3 regions of the Kitasatospora sp. NPDC127116 genome follow, and region 1 is predicted to be linked to each of the others. Evidence: riboswitches for the same ligand, from Rfam matches in the RefSeq annotation. Region 1 holds a riboswitch; each other region holds the start of a gene.

Region 1 (4,702 bases):
GACCTCGGCGGTGGGGCCGCGTTCCGATCCGCAGGGGCGGAAGCGGAGCACCGACCGCGGCACGTCCGGGAGACGTTCCGGCGAGGACCCGCCGGCGGCGCCCTACAGCAGCGGCGTGAGCCAGCGGCGGAGCAGTTCGGTGTACCGGTCGGGAGCGGTGTTCCAGAGGGCGGCGTGGTCGGCACCGGGGAAGGCCTGGAGGCTGACCACGTCGCGACGGGCGGCGGCCAGCTTCTCGGCGCTGCCGAAGGGCGCGATCCGGTCCTCGGGGCTGTGCAGGAGAAGGGTGGGCACCCGCAGGTCGGTGCCGTCGGCGATGCGGGCGAAGTCGGCGAGGTCGACGCCGGTGCGGCCCTCCGCGGCCAGGGCCCCGAGCTCGGCGGCGACGCCCTGGAACCCGGCCCGGGCGGCGTCCCGGCGGGCGGAGACCGGGAGGTCGAGCACCGGCGAGTCGAGGATGAGGCCGCTGACGGCGTGCGGCCACGCGGTGCGGGCCGCGGTCTGGAGGGCCGTGGTCGCGCCGACCGACCAGCCGTAGAGGATCACCTTGCCCGCGCCGCTGTCGAGCGCCAGCCGTACCGCCGCCTCGATGTCGCGCCACTCGGTCTCGCCGAAGTGGCTGAGCCCGTCCGGGGAGGCGGGGGCGCCCTGGTCGCCGCGGTAGGTGACGGCGAGGGCGGGCAGGCCGAGCCGGTCGAGGACGGGGAGCACCGGGAGGGTCTGCTGGCGGTCGGCCTCGGGGCCGTGCACCAGGATCACCCAGGTGCCGCGCTTGCCGTCGAGCCGCCAGGCGGGAAGGGCGCCGAGCTCGCCGTCGGCGGTGGTGTCGGTGAAGGGGAGACCGAGTGCCTCGGTGGGGTCGCCGAGGTGGACCCGGGGGGTGAAGCGGACCTCGGTGCCGGGGGTGAGCGTGCCCCGGTCGGCGCGGAGCAGCCGGCGGGTGACGCCCCGCTCGTCGCTGTGCAGGACCTCCTCGACGACCGCGTGCCCGCCGTCCGCCCACTCGACCGCCCAGCGGCCGGGGCGCAGGCTCTCGGGGCCGCGGGTGAAGGTGACGCGGCCGGGGGCGAGGCCGCGGACCAGGACCGGCCCGGACTTCGGGACGGCGGCCACCGGACGGACCGTCCGCTCGGAGGCCCGACGGCCGATCACCAGCACGGCGGCCCCGACCGCGGCGGCCGCCACGACGGCGGCGGTTCCCCAACGCATTTCGCTCCCCGCTCTGTTGCTCACGGACCGGACGGTGTTCGGGCACCAGTTCACCGGCGCTCCGTCCGCCCGGCCACCGGGCTGGGCCGTCCGGGTCACCCGGGCGGCGGCCCGGCGGCGCCGAGGAGGTGCCGGGAGCGGGCGGCAGGGGTGTCGGTGGTGAGGGCGGGGCGGCGGAGCCGGCGGTGCCCCGGTGGGAGGGGACGTGGTGTTCCCGGTGGAGGGCGGCCCCGCGCCGGCGATCCCCCGGCGCGTCGGCGGCGTCCGCGTGTGACCAACCCCTCCGTGACCTCGGTTGACTCCCGGTTCGGGCCCGTGATGGGATCCTGGGGCCAAACGGAGGCATGGAGAGGAAGCCGGTGGAATTCCGGCGCGGTCCCGCCACTGTCACCGGGGAGCACGCTCGGAACATCGCCACGGCGGCCGTCGACGGCCGCTGGAAGGCTCCGGGGGTGCGTTCGACCCGGAAGCCAGGAGACTCTCGCCCCCGTCACGTCGATCCAGGGCGCGGACCCTGAGTGAGGACACGCACGCGATGCAGGCTGCCCCGCCCCACCGGACTCCGAGCTGCCTTCCGCCGTGCCCCCGATGACCCCGCTCGGGCCCTCCTCCTCGCCGCGCCCGCTGGCCCGCGCCGCCGCGTTCGCGCTCGGCGCCGTCGCGGGCCATGTCGCCGACGCCCGCTTCGCCGACCCCCGCCGGGGCCATCCGGTGGCCGTCTTCGGCAGCGCCGCGACCCGGCTGGAGCGTCGGCTGTGGCGCGACGACCGCGGCGCGGGGGCCGGGTACACGGCGCTGTGCGTGGGCGCGGTCGCGGCGGGCGCGCTCGCCCTGGACCGTACGGTGGGCCGGCGTCCGCTGGGCCGGGCGGTGCTGGCGGCGGCCGCGACCTGGACGGTGCTCGGCGGCACCTCGCTGACCCGGGAGGCGCGCACCATCGGCCGCTCGCTGGCCGCGGGCGACCTCGCGGCCGCCCGGGAGCGGCTGCCGCACCTGTGCGGGCGGGACCCGAGCGCGCTGGACGGGCAGCAGATCGCCCGGGCGGTGGTCGAGTCGGTGGCCGAGAACACCGCCGACGCCGTGGTGAACGCGCTGACCTGGGGCGCCCTGGCCGGCACGCCCGGCCTGCTGGCCTTCCGCGCCGTGAACACCCTGGACGCGATGGTGGGTCACCGCTCACCGCGCCACGCCCGGTTCGGCTGGGCCTCGGCCCGGCTGGACGACCTGGCGGGCTGGCCGGGCGCCCGGCTGACGGCGCTGCTGACGGTGGCCGCCGCGCCCGAGCCCCGTACGGCCTGGCGGGTCTGGCGGCGCGACGGCTCCGCGCACCCGAGCCCGAACGCGGGCCAGGCCGAGGCGGCGTTCGCCGGCGCGGTGGGCGTACGGCTGGGCGGGGCGCTGCGGTACGGCGAGCGGGTGGAGCACCGGCCCGTGCTGGGTGCGGAGCTGCGGCCGGTGACGGTGGACGACATCGAGCGCGCCTGTGCGCTCTCCCGGCGGGTGGGCGCACTGGCGCTGGGTACGACGGTCGCGGGGCACGTCCTGCTGCGGATGCTGCTGAGGAAGAGGGGACGGGCATGAGCAAGGCGCTGCTGGTCGCGGGGACGACCTCGGACGCGGGCAAGAGCGTGGTGACGGCCGGGATCTGCCGTTGGCTCGTCCGCCAGGGCGTGCGGGTCGCGCCGTTCAAGGCGCAGAACATGTCGCTCAATTCCTTCGTCACCGCCGACGGCGCCGAGATCGGCCGCGCCCAGGCGATGCAGGCGCAGGCCGCCCGGGTGGAGCCGGAGGCGGCGATGAACCCGGTGCTGCTCAAGCCGGGCGCGGACGGCCGCAGCCAGGTGGTGCTGCTCGGCAGGCCGGTGGCGGAGGTGGGCGCGCTGGACTACCGCGAGCGCAAGCCCGTCCTGCTGGAGCGTGCCCTGGAGTGCCTGGCGGACCTGCGCGGCCGCTACGACGTGGTGGTCTGCGAGGGCGCGGGCTCGCCCGCCGAGATCAACCTGCGCGACCGCGACATCGCCAACATGGGCCTGGCGACGGCCGCCGCCCTGCCGGTGGTGGTGGTCGGGGACATCGACCGCGGCGGGGTCTTCGCGGCGATGTACGGGACGCTGGCGCTGCTGTCGGCGGAGGACCAGCGGCACGTGGCCGGCTGGTTCGTCAACAAGTTCCGCGGTGACGCGCGGCTGCTCGCGCCCGGGCTGGAGATGCTGCACGGGCTGACCGGCCGTCCGGTGCTGGGCACGCTGCCGATGCTGCCCGGGCTCTGGCTGGACGCCGAGGACTCGCTGGACCTGTCGACGGTGGTGGACCGGGCGGACGGGCCCGGGCCGTACGGCGCGGACGTGCTGCGGGTGGCCGTGGTGCGCTTCCCGCGGCTGTCCAACTTCACCGACATGGACGCGCTCGCGCAGGAGCCGGGCGTGCTGGTGCGCTGGGCGACCCGCCCGGAGGAGCTGGCCGACGCCGACCTGGTGGTGCTGCCCGGGACCCGGGCCACCGTCGCCGACCTCGCCTGGCTGCGCGAGCGCGGCCTGGAGCCGGCGCTGCGGGCGCGGGCGGCGGCCGGGCTGCCGGTCCTCGGGGTCTGCGGCGGCTACCAGATGCTGGCGCGCTCGATCGTGGACGAGGTCGAGTCGAAGGCGGGGGCCGTCGAGGGCCTCGGCCTGCTGCCGACGCAGGTGCGGTTCGGCGCCGAGAAGGTGCTGGCGCGGCCGGTCGGCGAGGCGTTCGGGCAGCGGGTGGAGGGCTACGAGATCCACCACGGGGTGGTCACCGTCGAGGGCGGGGACACGTTCGTCTCCGACGGCCGGGGGCGGAGTCTGGACGGCTGCCGGGTGGGCCCGGTCTGGGGCACGACCTGGCACGGCGCGCTGGAGAACGACGGGTTCCGCCGCGAACTCCTGCGCGAGGTCGCCGCGTTGTCGGGCCGGGCGTTCGTCCCGGCCCCGGACACCTCCTTCGCCGCGGCGCGCGAGGCCCGGCTGGACCGGCTGGGCGACCTGATCGAGGAGCACGCCGACACCGACGCGCTGTGGAAGCTGATCGAGGGCGGGGTGCCGGCGGCCGGATCGCTGCCGTTCGTCCCGCCCGGGGCCCCTGGGAGTGACGCATGAGCCGGGTACGGCGGCAGTGCCGGCTACGGCAGCAGAGCCGGGCAGGATCACGGGACCAGGCAGGATCACGAAGCCGGGCAGGATCACGAAGCCGGGCAGGATCACGGAACCGGGCAGGATCACAGGACCGGACGGTGCCGCGGAACCGGGCACGACAGGAGTGGGGTACGGCATGAGTGACGTCCGCTATCCGTTCACCGCGATCGTCGGCATGGCCGACCTGCGGCTCGGGCTGCTGCTGAACGCGGTCTCCCCGGCCGTGGGCGGCGTGCTGGTGCGCGGTGAGAAGGGCACCGCGAAGTCGACCATGGTGCGCGCGCTGGCCGGCCTGCTGCCGTCCATCGCCACCGTGGACGGCTGCCGCTTCGCCTGCGACC
Region 2 (4,702 bases), on a different contig from region 1:
CGCGCGCAGGAGGCGCTGGCCCGGCTGGCCGAGGCCACCGCGCAGGCCGAGCGGACGCGGGACGAGGACATGCTGATGAAGCTGCCGCTGGTCCGCGCCCGGGCCCACCGGGCGCTCGGGCAGCCGGAGCTCGCCGCCGTCCACGCGGGCGACTGCGCCCGGCGGGCCGAGGAGCGCGGCCAGTACGCGAAGGAGGCGCAGGCCCACACCCTGCTGCTCGCCCTCGCCGAGGAGCTGGACGACGCGGAGCTCGCGGAGCGCAGCCGGGCGCGGCTGCGGGAGCTGCCGGAGTAGCGCCCTTCTCAGGGGCCGGTACGGAAGGACACCCGGGTGCGGTGCTCGCCGGTGCGGACGGTGAGGCCGTGCCGGGGGAGGCCGGCCGGGTCGCCGCCGTCGGCGAGCCAGCAGGCCACGGCGGAGCCGAGCAGCAGCGGGTCGACGGCGGGGTCGGGGCAGGTCCAGTCCGGTTCGGCGCGGGCCTCCAGCAGCAGGCCGGCGCGCAGTCGGAGCAGGTGGCGGGCCGGGCCGAGGGCGGCCACCGCGACGGCGAGGCCGGGGAGTTCGGCGGCGGAGTCGGCGAGCCAGCGGGCGGCGGGGCGTTCGGCGTGCACCTCGGTGCGGGCCAGGACCTCGGCGGTGTAGCGCAGGGCGTCGCCCGGGTGCTCGTCGGTGAGGGCGTGGAAGCCGCGCGGGGCGTGGTCGTGCGGGTCGAAGGGGTAGCGCCGCAGGCTGACCTCGGTGCCCTCGCTCCGGCCCTCGACGTCGTAGGCGGTGGGCCGGTCGACGGTGCCGGGGCACGGGGCCGGCCTGGGGTAGGGCGGCAGGGCCGGTTCGTCCCCGGGCTCGTCCAGCCCGGCCAGGAAGGAGTGCAGCAGCGGGCGCAGCAGCCGGGCGGATTCGCCGCGGTGGGCGAGCGAGCGGTCGGTGATCGCGCTCAGGTCGGCCGGGTCCCGGGCGAGGGCCTGTTCGACCTGGGCGGCGAGGTCCCCGTCCGGGTCGAGGACGGGCGCTGCCTGGCCGAAGGCGTAGCCGGGGGAGCGGGGGTCGAGTTCGGCGGCGCCGGTGGCGACGAGCAGGGTGCGGTGGTTCAGGGCGGCGCCGTAGACGGTGACCGAGCCGTGGTCGCCGATCACGCAGTCGGCGGCGACGAGCGCGGCCTGCCAGCCCTGGTGGGGCGGGATCAGGCGCAGGCCCATCCGGCGGGCGTCGTCGAGCAGCGCCTCGGGGTCGTGGCGGCTCCACACGTTGGGGTGCAGGACGACGGCGACCGTGTACTCGTCGGCGGGGAGCCGGCGGACCAGCCGCCGGGGGAGGTCCGGGCGGCGGCCGAACAAGGAGTGCTCGCTCCAGGTGGAGCTGACGACGACGAGCCGTCGGCCGCCGGTGGCGCCGAGTGCGGCGCGGTAGCCGTCGCGGGAGCGCCGGCTGCCGAGCATCCGGTCGAAGCAGGGGTCGCCGACCACCCGGGCGACGTCCAGCGCCTCGGGGCAGGAGACCCGCAGCCGGTCCAGCTGCTCGGGGTGGGAGAGGCCGAGGACGTCCACGAACACCCGTCCGCGGTGGGTGAGTTCGTTGCGGGACAGACCGGCGGCGGTGACCGTGTCGCCGGTGGACTCGGTGACCAGCCGGTTGTAGCCGACGCCGTGCGGGAGGACGACGAGGCGGGCGTCCAGCCGGTGCATGGAGGAGTGGACGGCGCAGGCGACGGCCAGGTCGAAGCGGCGGCTGACGGCGTCCTCCCAGTCCAGCACGGTGAAGCCGGGCAGGCCGTGCAGGTACTCGTCCAGGGCGCGGTCGGCGAAGGCGGAGCCGGGGTTGACGGTGAAGTACCGGTCGATGCCGTCCGGGTTCAGCAGGGTCAGGACGTCCAGGACCCGGGTGGCCGAGGTGAGGGTGCGGGCGACCGCCAGCACGCGGGCCCTGACCGGTCGGGTGTTCCACCGGTCGGCGGGCCAGGCGTGGGGGCGGGACGGCACGTCATGATCGTACTCATCCGCTCCGGCCGCGGCGCGGTTCCGGGGCCGGGCCAGTGGGTCAGCCCGTGGCCGCGGTGGGCTCGTGGTGTTCACCGGCGGCGCACTCGTCGAGGAGGGGGCGCATGGCCTCGTCCACGAGCTGGTAGCGCACCACGCGTCCGTCCCGGTCGCCGGTGACCACGCCGGCCGTGCGGAGCAGCCGCAGGGCCTGGGAGACGGCGGGGTCGCGCATGCCGGTGGCGACCGCGAGGTCGGTGACGGCGAGCGGCCCGGCCCGGTGGAGGGCGAGCAGCAGGGCGAGCCGGCCGGGGTCGGCGAGCAGGGAGAACCGCTCGGCCCAGGACCGGACGTGGGCCGGGTCGCCGATCGCGGCGATGGCCTCGCAGACCCGGTGCCCGTCGATGGTGCGGTGGCCCGCGCGGTCGGCCGGTACGAGATGCATGCGGACATTCTCGCAGGCGGCGGTCTGTGATCCTGGACACCTGCGCAGGTGCGCAACCTTGCACGGGTCGGGGCGTGACCCCTACGGTGTTCCCCGCCGTGGTGCTCGGGAAGACCGGTGACGGACCCTCAGGGGTCCCAGCCCGGAGCGGCCCTCGCCACTGTGATCGGGTCGTTCCTCCGTCCGCGGAGGAACGTCGTCCGTACCCATGGAGCCACTGGGCGCCTCGTGCGCTTGGGAAGGCGGGTGCGGGTGTCCCGTCAGCCAGGAGACCGGCCACGGCATCTCACGAGGTTTTCCACGAGGTGCTGGAGCGTGATCCGCAGATGACCCTGCCCGAAACCGTTGCCGCCGGGGCCGAACCGGCCCCCTCCGCGCTGCCCAGCTTCCAGTGGCGGCGCGAGGACACCGTCCGTACCGCCGGGCTGATGGCGGTGATCGTGGCCATGCACGTGGTGGCCTTCGGCACGCTGATCTTCCTGGTCGCACCCGAGAAGTACGCGGTCGGTACCCAGGTCTTCGGGGTGGGCCTGGGTATCACCGCGTACACCCTCGGGATGCGGCACGCCTTCGACGCCGACCACATCGCGGTGATCGACAACACCACCAGAAAGCTGATGGCGGACGGCAAGCGGCCGGTCTCGGTGGGCTTCTGGTTCGCCCTCGGGCACTCCTCGATGGTGGTGCTGATGGCCGCCCTGGTGGCGGGCGGCGCGCAGCTGGCGAACACCCTGATGGACGACGAGTCGGCCACCCACAAGTGGCTCGGCGTGATCGGGACGACCACCTCCGGCGTGTTCCTCTACCTGATCGGCGCGCTCAACCTGGCGGCGCTGCTCGGCATCCTCAGGGTGTTCCGATCGATGCGGGCCGGGAAGTTCGACGAGAAGGAGCTGGAGGCCCACCTCGACTCGCGCGGCTTCATGGCCCGGGTGCTGAACCGGGCGACCCGTTCGATCACCCGGCCCGGGCAGATGTTCCCGGTGGGCATGGTGCTGGGGCTGGGCTTCGACACCGCGACCGAGGTCACCCTGATGGTGATGGCCGGCTCGGGCGCCGCCTCCGGGCTGCCCTGGTACGCGATCGTCTGCCTGCCGCTGCTGTTCGCGGCCGGGATGAGCCTGTTCGACACCCTGGACGGGACGTTCATGAACTTCGCGTACCAGTGGGCCTTCGCCAACCCGGTGCGGAAGGTGTACTACAACCTGACCATCACCGGTCTGTCGATCGCGGTGGCCTTCGTCATCGGCACCATCGAGCTGGTCGGGGTGCTGCACGAGAAGCTCGATCTGACCGACCCGGTCACCGGCTTCATCGCCGACATCTCACTGGACAACGTCGGCTACGCCATCGCCGGGCTGTTCGTGGTCGTCTGGGCGATCGCGATCGGGTACTGGAAGCTCGCCGGGGTCGAGAAGCGCTGGACGCCCGAGGGCTCCTGAGCCACCCGGCCGCGAGCGGCGGCCTGCCCGCGCACGCCGGAACGGCGCCTCCCCGCGGTGGGGAGGCGCCGTGCGCGTTCCGGGGGGCCTGGTGCGCCCCGGGCCGGCGCTCCTCACGGAAGTCGACGTGCCGGCCGGCGACCGGGTCGCACTCGCACACGACCGGAAGTGACATATCCGTGACGGAGCGTAGCGACCGGTAGGGGTCCGAGGGGCCGCCGGGGGTGCGGGGCCCCCTCGGCGGCACGCTGCGTGGGGGGCGGGGTGAGGGCCCGAGGGGGACGGTGCCGCGGTCGCGCAGGGGGGCGCGCAAGGGGTATTGGGGGTTCTGCCGGGGGTGCTCGGCGGGCGCTTCGGGCCGGGGGTTCGTAGGCTCGACGCATGGCGGATGCGTACGCGGGGCGGCGGGAGCGGGTGAGGGAGCACTGCAGTGCGGCCGGGGCCGATGCGGCGCTGATCACCCGCGCGGCGAACGTGCGGTACCTGACGGGCTGCGCGCCCTGCGGGGCGAGCCTGCTGCTGACCAGGGAGCGGGCGCTGCTCGCGCTGCCGGACGATCTGCCGCCGGACGACTCCGGGGAGCACCTGATCGCCCCGGACGTCACCCGGCTGCCGGTGGCGGCCGGGTCGGACTCCGCGCTGGCCGTCGCGGCCGTCGCCGCGCGGTCCGGGGTGTCGGGACTGGCGGTGGAGGAGCACGACCTGACCGTCACCCGGCACCGGGCGGTGGGGGGCCTGACCGAGGGGGCCCGGCTGGTGGACCTCGCCCAGACGGTCGAGCGGCTGCGGGTGGTCAAGGACGAGCACGAGATCGCCGACCTGCGGATCGCCGCCGAGATCGC
Region 3 (4,702 bases), on a different contig from region 1:
CACACACCCGAGTCGATCAGCATCCTGGTCTTCGAGCAGCCCGACGACACCGTCCCGTACGGTGTGCTCACCGGCGACGCGCTGTTCATCGGCGATGTCGGCCGCCCCGACCTGCTCGCCTCGGCCGGCGTCACCGCCGCCGAACTCGGCGCGATGCTCTACGACAGCGTCCACCGCAAGCTGCTCGCTCTGCCCGACGAGACCCTCGTCTTCCCCGCCCACGGTGCCGGCTCGGCCTGCGGCAAGAACCTCTCCGCCGACCGCCAGTCCACCATCGGGGCGCAGCGACTGACCAACTACGCCTGCCGGCCCATGGACCAGGACACCTTCGTCCGCATCGTCACCGCCGGCCAGTCCACCGCCCCCGCCTACTTCGGCCACGACGCCGCCCTCAACCGGAAGGACCGCCCGCTGCTCGATCCCGCGAACGCAGCCCGCCCGCTGTGCCCCGAGGGCTTCAAGGAGGCCCGTAACGCGGGCGCCGTCGTCCTCGACGCCCGCAGCCCCCAGGACTTCGGCGCGGGACACATCCGCGGCGCCATCAACGTCCCCGTCGACGGCCGCTTCGCCGAACAGGCCGGCACCGTCCTCACCCCCGACAGCAGCATCGCGATCATCGCCCCGCAGGACCGCGAGGGCGAGGTCGTCACCCGCCTCGCCCGCATCGGCTTCGACCGCATCGCCGGTTACCTGCGCAACCCCGGCAACGCCCTGCCCGCCCTCGCCGACGAGGTCGCCCCCGCCGGCCGCCTCACCGCCGACCAGCTCCGTACCGCCCTCACCGACGCGCAGCCCCCCACCGTCCTGGACGTGCGCACCTGCGGTGAGCGCGAAACCGGCTCCATCGAAGGATCCGTGCACATCCCCCTGACCGAACTCCCGGGCCGCCTCGACGAGATCCCCACCGACCGCCCCCTCGTCGTCCACTGCGCCAGCGGCCACCGCTCCTCCATCGCCGCCAGCCTGCTGCGCCACCACGGTCTCGCCGAGGTCTCCGACCTCCTCGGGGGCTACAGCGGCTGGCACGCCCTCACCCGCCCCGCTCAAGCGTCATGAGGCCTGGACCAAGGGCGAGCCTCACTGCGAACCGGACGGCCCCGTCGTCGGTGGTGATCAGGTCGTCGGCCTGGCCGGCCTCGTCGGCCTCGTCGGCCTCGGCTCGGTGATGACGAGGCCACTGTTCAACGGGGATTCGGGCCCGGGGTCTCTTGACCCGCTGTTCGGGGCATCGCCATGATGGGCCGTCATGTTGTGACTCCGCCGATGGGGGAAGTCCGGTTCGAATCCGGCGCTGACCCGCAACGGTAGGCCGCCGACCCCGCGTCGGCGGCGAGCCCGAGTACCCGTCGGCGGAGGTGTGTCACCCCTCCTCCCGTCGTGGTCTGCGGGCCGGAGCCCGCTGGCCCCTCGGCGCTCGCCGACGCCTTCCGGGCCCCTGCGCGCGGGCCCGGAAAGGCAGCCCATGCCCGCCGTTCGCCGCTCCCTCGGCCCGCTCGCGATACCCGCCCTCGCCCTCGCCACCCTGTTCCCGGCGGCGGCCACCGCCCATGCCGCTCCCGCCGCCGCGACCTCGTCGCCGACGGTCCGTCCCGACGCCGCCGCCGGCGGTTGGCTGGCCCGGCAGCTCGTCGACGGTGACCACTTCGAGTCCGTGTTCAACGGCACCGCCTACCCCGACCAGGGCCTGACCATCGACGCCGTGCTGGCCTTCGCGGCCTCGCACAGCTCCGACGAGGCCGCCGCGAAGGCCACCGCCTGGCTGGCGAAGCCCGAGGTCATCGGCGGCTACCTCGGCGACGGCACCACCGAGGCCTACGCGGGCGCGACGGCCAAGCTGCTGCTCGCCGTCGAGGTGCGCGGCGGGAACGCGGCGTCCTTCGGTGGCGTCGATCTGCCGGCCCGGCTGCGCTCGCTCCAGACCGCCGAGGGCCGCTTCTCGGACCGCTCGCAGTGGGGCGACTACAGCAACGCCTTCGGCCAGTCGCTGGCCCTGATCGCCCTGCACCGCACGCCCGGTGACGCCCCGGCGGCGGCCGTGGACTACCTCGCCAACAGCCAGTGCGCGGACGGCGGCTTCCCCGTCTCCTTCGGCCAGGCGACCTGCACCGGCGACCCGGACGCCACCGCGCTCGCCGTCCAGGCCCTCGCCGCCACCGGCCGCACCGCAAAGGCGAACGGGGGCCTCGGCTGGCTGGCCGCGCACCAGAACGCCGACGGCGGGTTCGCGGCCGCCGGGGCGACCACGTCCAACGCCAACACCACCGGCCTCGCCACCCAGGCGCTGCTGGCCGGCGGGCGCTTCGGCGCCGGCCTCAAGGGCTGGAGCCGGCTGGTGAAGTTCCAGCAGGGCTGCTCGGCCGACCCTGCCGTGCGCGGTGCGGTCGCCTACGACGCCTCCGGCTTCAACGCGGGCAACGGCGCCCGGGCCACCGCGCAGGCCGTCCTCGGCCTCGCCGGCACCCCGCTCGCCACGCTCTCCGCCGCCGGGGCCCGCCCGGACGCGCCCACCCTGGCCTGCCCGGCCCCGGCCGCGTACTGAACACGCCCGAAACCAGGAGGAGTTCACCGATGAGCGACACCCTCACTCCGGCGCGCCCGGTCCGCCGTACGCTCGGCTCGATCGCCGCGGCCGCCGCCCTCACCGCCGGTCTGCTCGGCGTCTCCGCCGTCCAGGCCCCGCAGGCTCGGGCCGCCGCTTGCGGCGGGACCACCGGCGTCACGGTCGTGGTCGACTTCACCGCTGTCGGCGGCGGCATCCAGACCGGCTGTGCGCTCGGCGACCCGGCCAGCGGCCTGGCCGCGCTGACCGGCGCCGGATTCAGCTACGCCTTCCACCCGCGCTTCCCGGGTTTCGTCTGCACCGTCAACAGCCTGCCGACAACCTGCACCAACCCCACCGGCAGCGCCTACTGGTCGTACTGGCACGCCCAGCACGGCGGCCCCTGGTCGTACAGCGGCCTCGGCGCGGGCAGCTACAACCCGGCCCCCGGCGACGTCGAGGGCTGGTCCTTCGGTGCCGGCGCCCAACCCGGCATCACCGCTCCCTGACCCGCCTGCCCGTACACGTCGACGCCCCGGCCTCCCCGACGAGGGAGGCCGGGGCACAGGGGTCGGGCGTGAGGTGCCCGCCGGCGCCGGACGAGGTGGTCGTGCAGCAGTACGCTGCCGACCGCCGCAGCCGAGCACGCACGGCCGCCGCGGGACTGCCGCCGCGGCTTCGCCCTGTCGGTGGATCAGCTGCCGTAGCTCAGCGAGACGGTGTCGCCGAGGTGGACGGTGGCGGCCCGGGTGGCGGCGGTGGCGGTGGCGCCGTCCAGGCCGACCTTCCAGGTGGAGGAGCCGCTGTTCGCGGTGCCGTTGAGCGCGGTGACGGTGCCGCCGCCGGTGGACGGGGTGACGGAGGTGACGCAGCCGCTCGGAGTGGCGGTGGCCGCCGCGTCGAGGACGTCGCCGAGGGTCGTGGTGGTGCCGGTGGGGGTGAGGGTGACGGCGCAGACCTTGAGGTTGCTGGTGCCGTCGTCGACGACCAGTGCGAGCCGGGCGGCCGTACCCGCGGTGAAGCCGGTGGTGGCGGCCCAGGCGGGTTCGCCCGCGGTGGTCGGCGCCGGCGGGGTGGCGGTGAACCCGGCGCCGGCGACGGCGCGCAGGCCGTCGACGGAGGCGTACGGGGACGGGGAGGTGTCGGTGGGCAGGTACTTGAAGCCGCCACCGGGCTTGAACTGCTGGGCGACGAGGAAGTCGACCGGGGTCTTGCCGGTGCCGCTGGTGAAGTCGGTGCCCTGGGGGTTGATGCCGCAGGCGTTGAGGCCGGACACGGCCCAGCCGTTGGAGTCGGTGTTGACGCCGAACATGGCGTTGAAGGCGCCGGAGGAGGCGAGCTTGCCCTTGAGGAAGTTCTTCGCGGCCACGATCGCGGCGTCGGTGCCCGGGACGCCGCCGACACACAGGGAGGCCATGGCGGCACCGGTCATGTCGATGTCGCTGCCCTGGGCGAGCGCGGTCGGGTCGCCGGCGGCCTTGCTGTAGTTCCAGCCGCCGTCGTTGTGCTGGTTGGCGCGCACGGTCGCGACCGAGGCGTTCAGCAGGGACTGCGGGACGCGTTGTCCGCCGCTCCGGGTCTTGGCGCCGCCGAGGGCGAGCAGGCCGAAGACGGTCCCGTTGAAGTTCGCGGACGGGCCGTAGTAGCCGGGTTCGGCGGTCTGCCAGTAGGCGGCGAGGTCGGCCACGAGGTTGCGGCCCGGGCCGATCCGCGCGGGGTCGATGCCGGCCGCGTAGGAGTTGAGGATGCCACGCTCGTAGTCGGTGACGACCGGCGAGGTGCTCGGCCAACTGCTCGCGGCGAGCTGGTTGCGGTAGACCAGGCGCGCGTTCTTGCTCGTGTCACCGCCAGGGGCGACATCGGCCGCGGCGGTGCCGGCGGCGGCGAGCGCGCTGAAGGCCCACTCGTTGGAGAGCCCGCCGCCGGTGACGTAACTGCCGTCGGCGGCCTGGAGGGACTTGAGGTACGTGACGCCGGTGGTCCTGGAGGTGGCTATCTGGCTCGGCGAGGCGGTGGCGTGCGCAGGGACGGCCGACATCAGGAGGGCGCAGGCGGCCATCGAGACGGTCGCCGCGGAAGCGAGGCGTGAGGAGACGAAGCGCGAGTGTGCGGGAACGGACACGGAACGGGCTCCTTGGGGTGACGGGCGCGCCGGTCCTGCCC

What was found. Region 1 has a riboswitch for cobalamin ahead of ACFVHV_RS27360 (cobalamin biosynthesis protein). Riboswitches for the same ligand answer to the same signal wherever they lie in the genome.
Region 2: another riboswitch for cobalamin. It lies ahead of ACFVHV_RS13065 (HoxN/HupN/NixA family nickel/cobalt transporter); the one in region 1 lies ahead of ACFVHV_RS27360 (cobalamin biosynthesis protein).
Region 3: another riboswitch for cobalamin. It lies ahead of ACFVHV_RS26695 (peptidase); the one in region 1 lies ahead of ACFVHV_RS27360 (cobalamin biosynthesis protein).

The regions. Positions count from the first base shown of each region.
Region 1 covers NZ_JBHXTL010000076.1:23,726-28,427, forward strand. The annotation lists gene ACFVHV_RS27355 (alpha/beta hydrolase) at 103-1,209, opposite strand; cobalamin riboswitch at 1,558-1,690, shown strand; gene ACFVHV_RS27360 (cobalamin biosynthesis protein) at 1,798-2,790, shown strand; gene ACFVHV_RS27365 (cobyric acid synthase) at 2,787-4,325, shown strand; gene ACFVHV_RS27370 (putative cobaltochelatase) at 4,498-4,702, shown strand, end outside.
Region 2 covers NZ_JBHXTL010000025.1:19,324-24,025, reverse strand. The annotation lists gene ACFVHV_RS13080 (AAA family ATPase) at 1-294, shown strand, start outside; gene ACFVHV_RS13075 (hypothetical protein) at 303-1,976, opposite strand; gene ACFVHV_RS13070 (metalloregulator ArsR/SmtB family transcription factor) at 2,035-2,418, opposite strand; cobalamin riboswitch at 2,501-2,714, shown strand; gene ACFVHV_RS13065 (HoxN/HupN/NixA family nickel/cobalt transporter) at 2,745-3,860, shown strand; gene ACFVHV_RS13060 (aminopeptidase P family protein) at 4,242-4,702, shown strand, end outside.
Region 3 covers NZ_JBHXTL010000073.1:27,431-32,132, reverse strand. The annotation lists gene ACFVHV_RS26700 (rhodanese-like domain-containing protein) at 1-1,056, shown strand, start outside; cobalamin riboswitch at 1,245-1,366, shown strand; gene ACFVHV_RS26695 (peptidase) at 1,463-2,539, shown strand; gene ACFVHV_RS26690 (flagellar hook-length control protein FliK) at 2,569-3,048, shown strand; gene ACFVHV_RS26685 (hypothetical protein) at 3,234-4,598, opposite strand.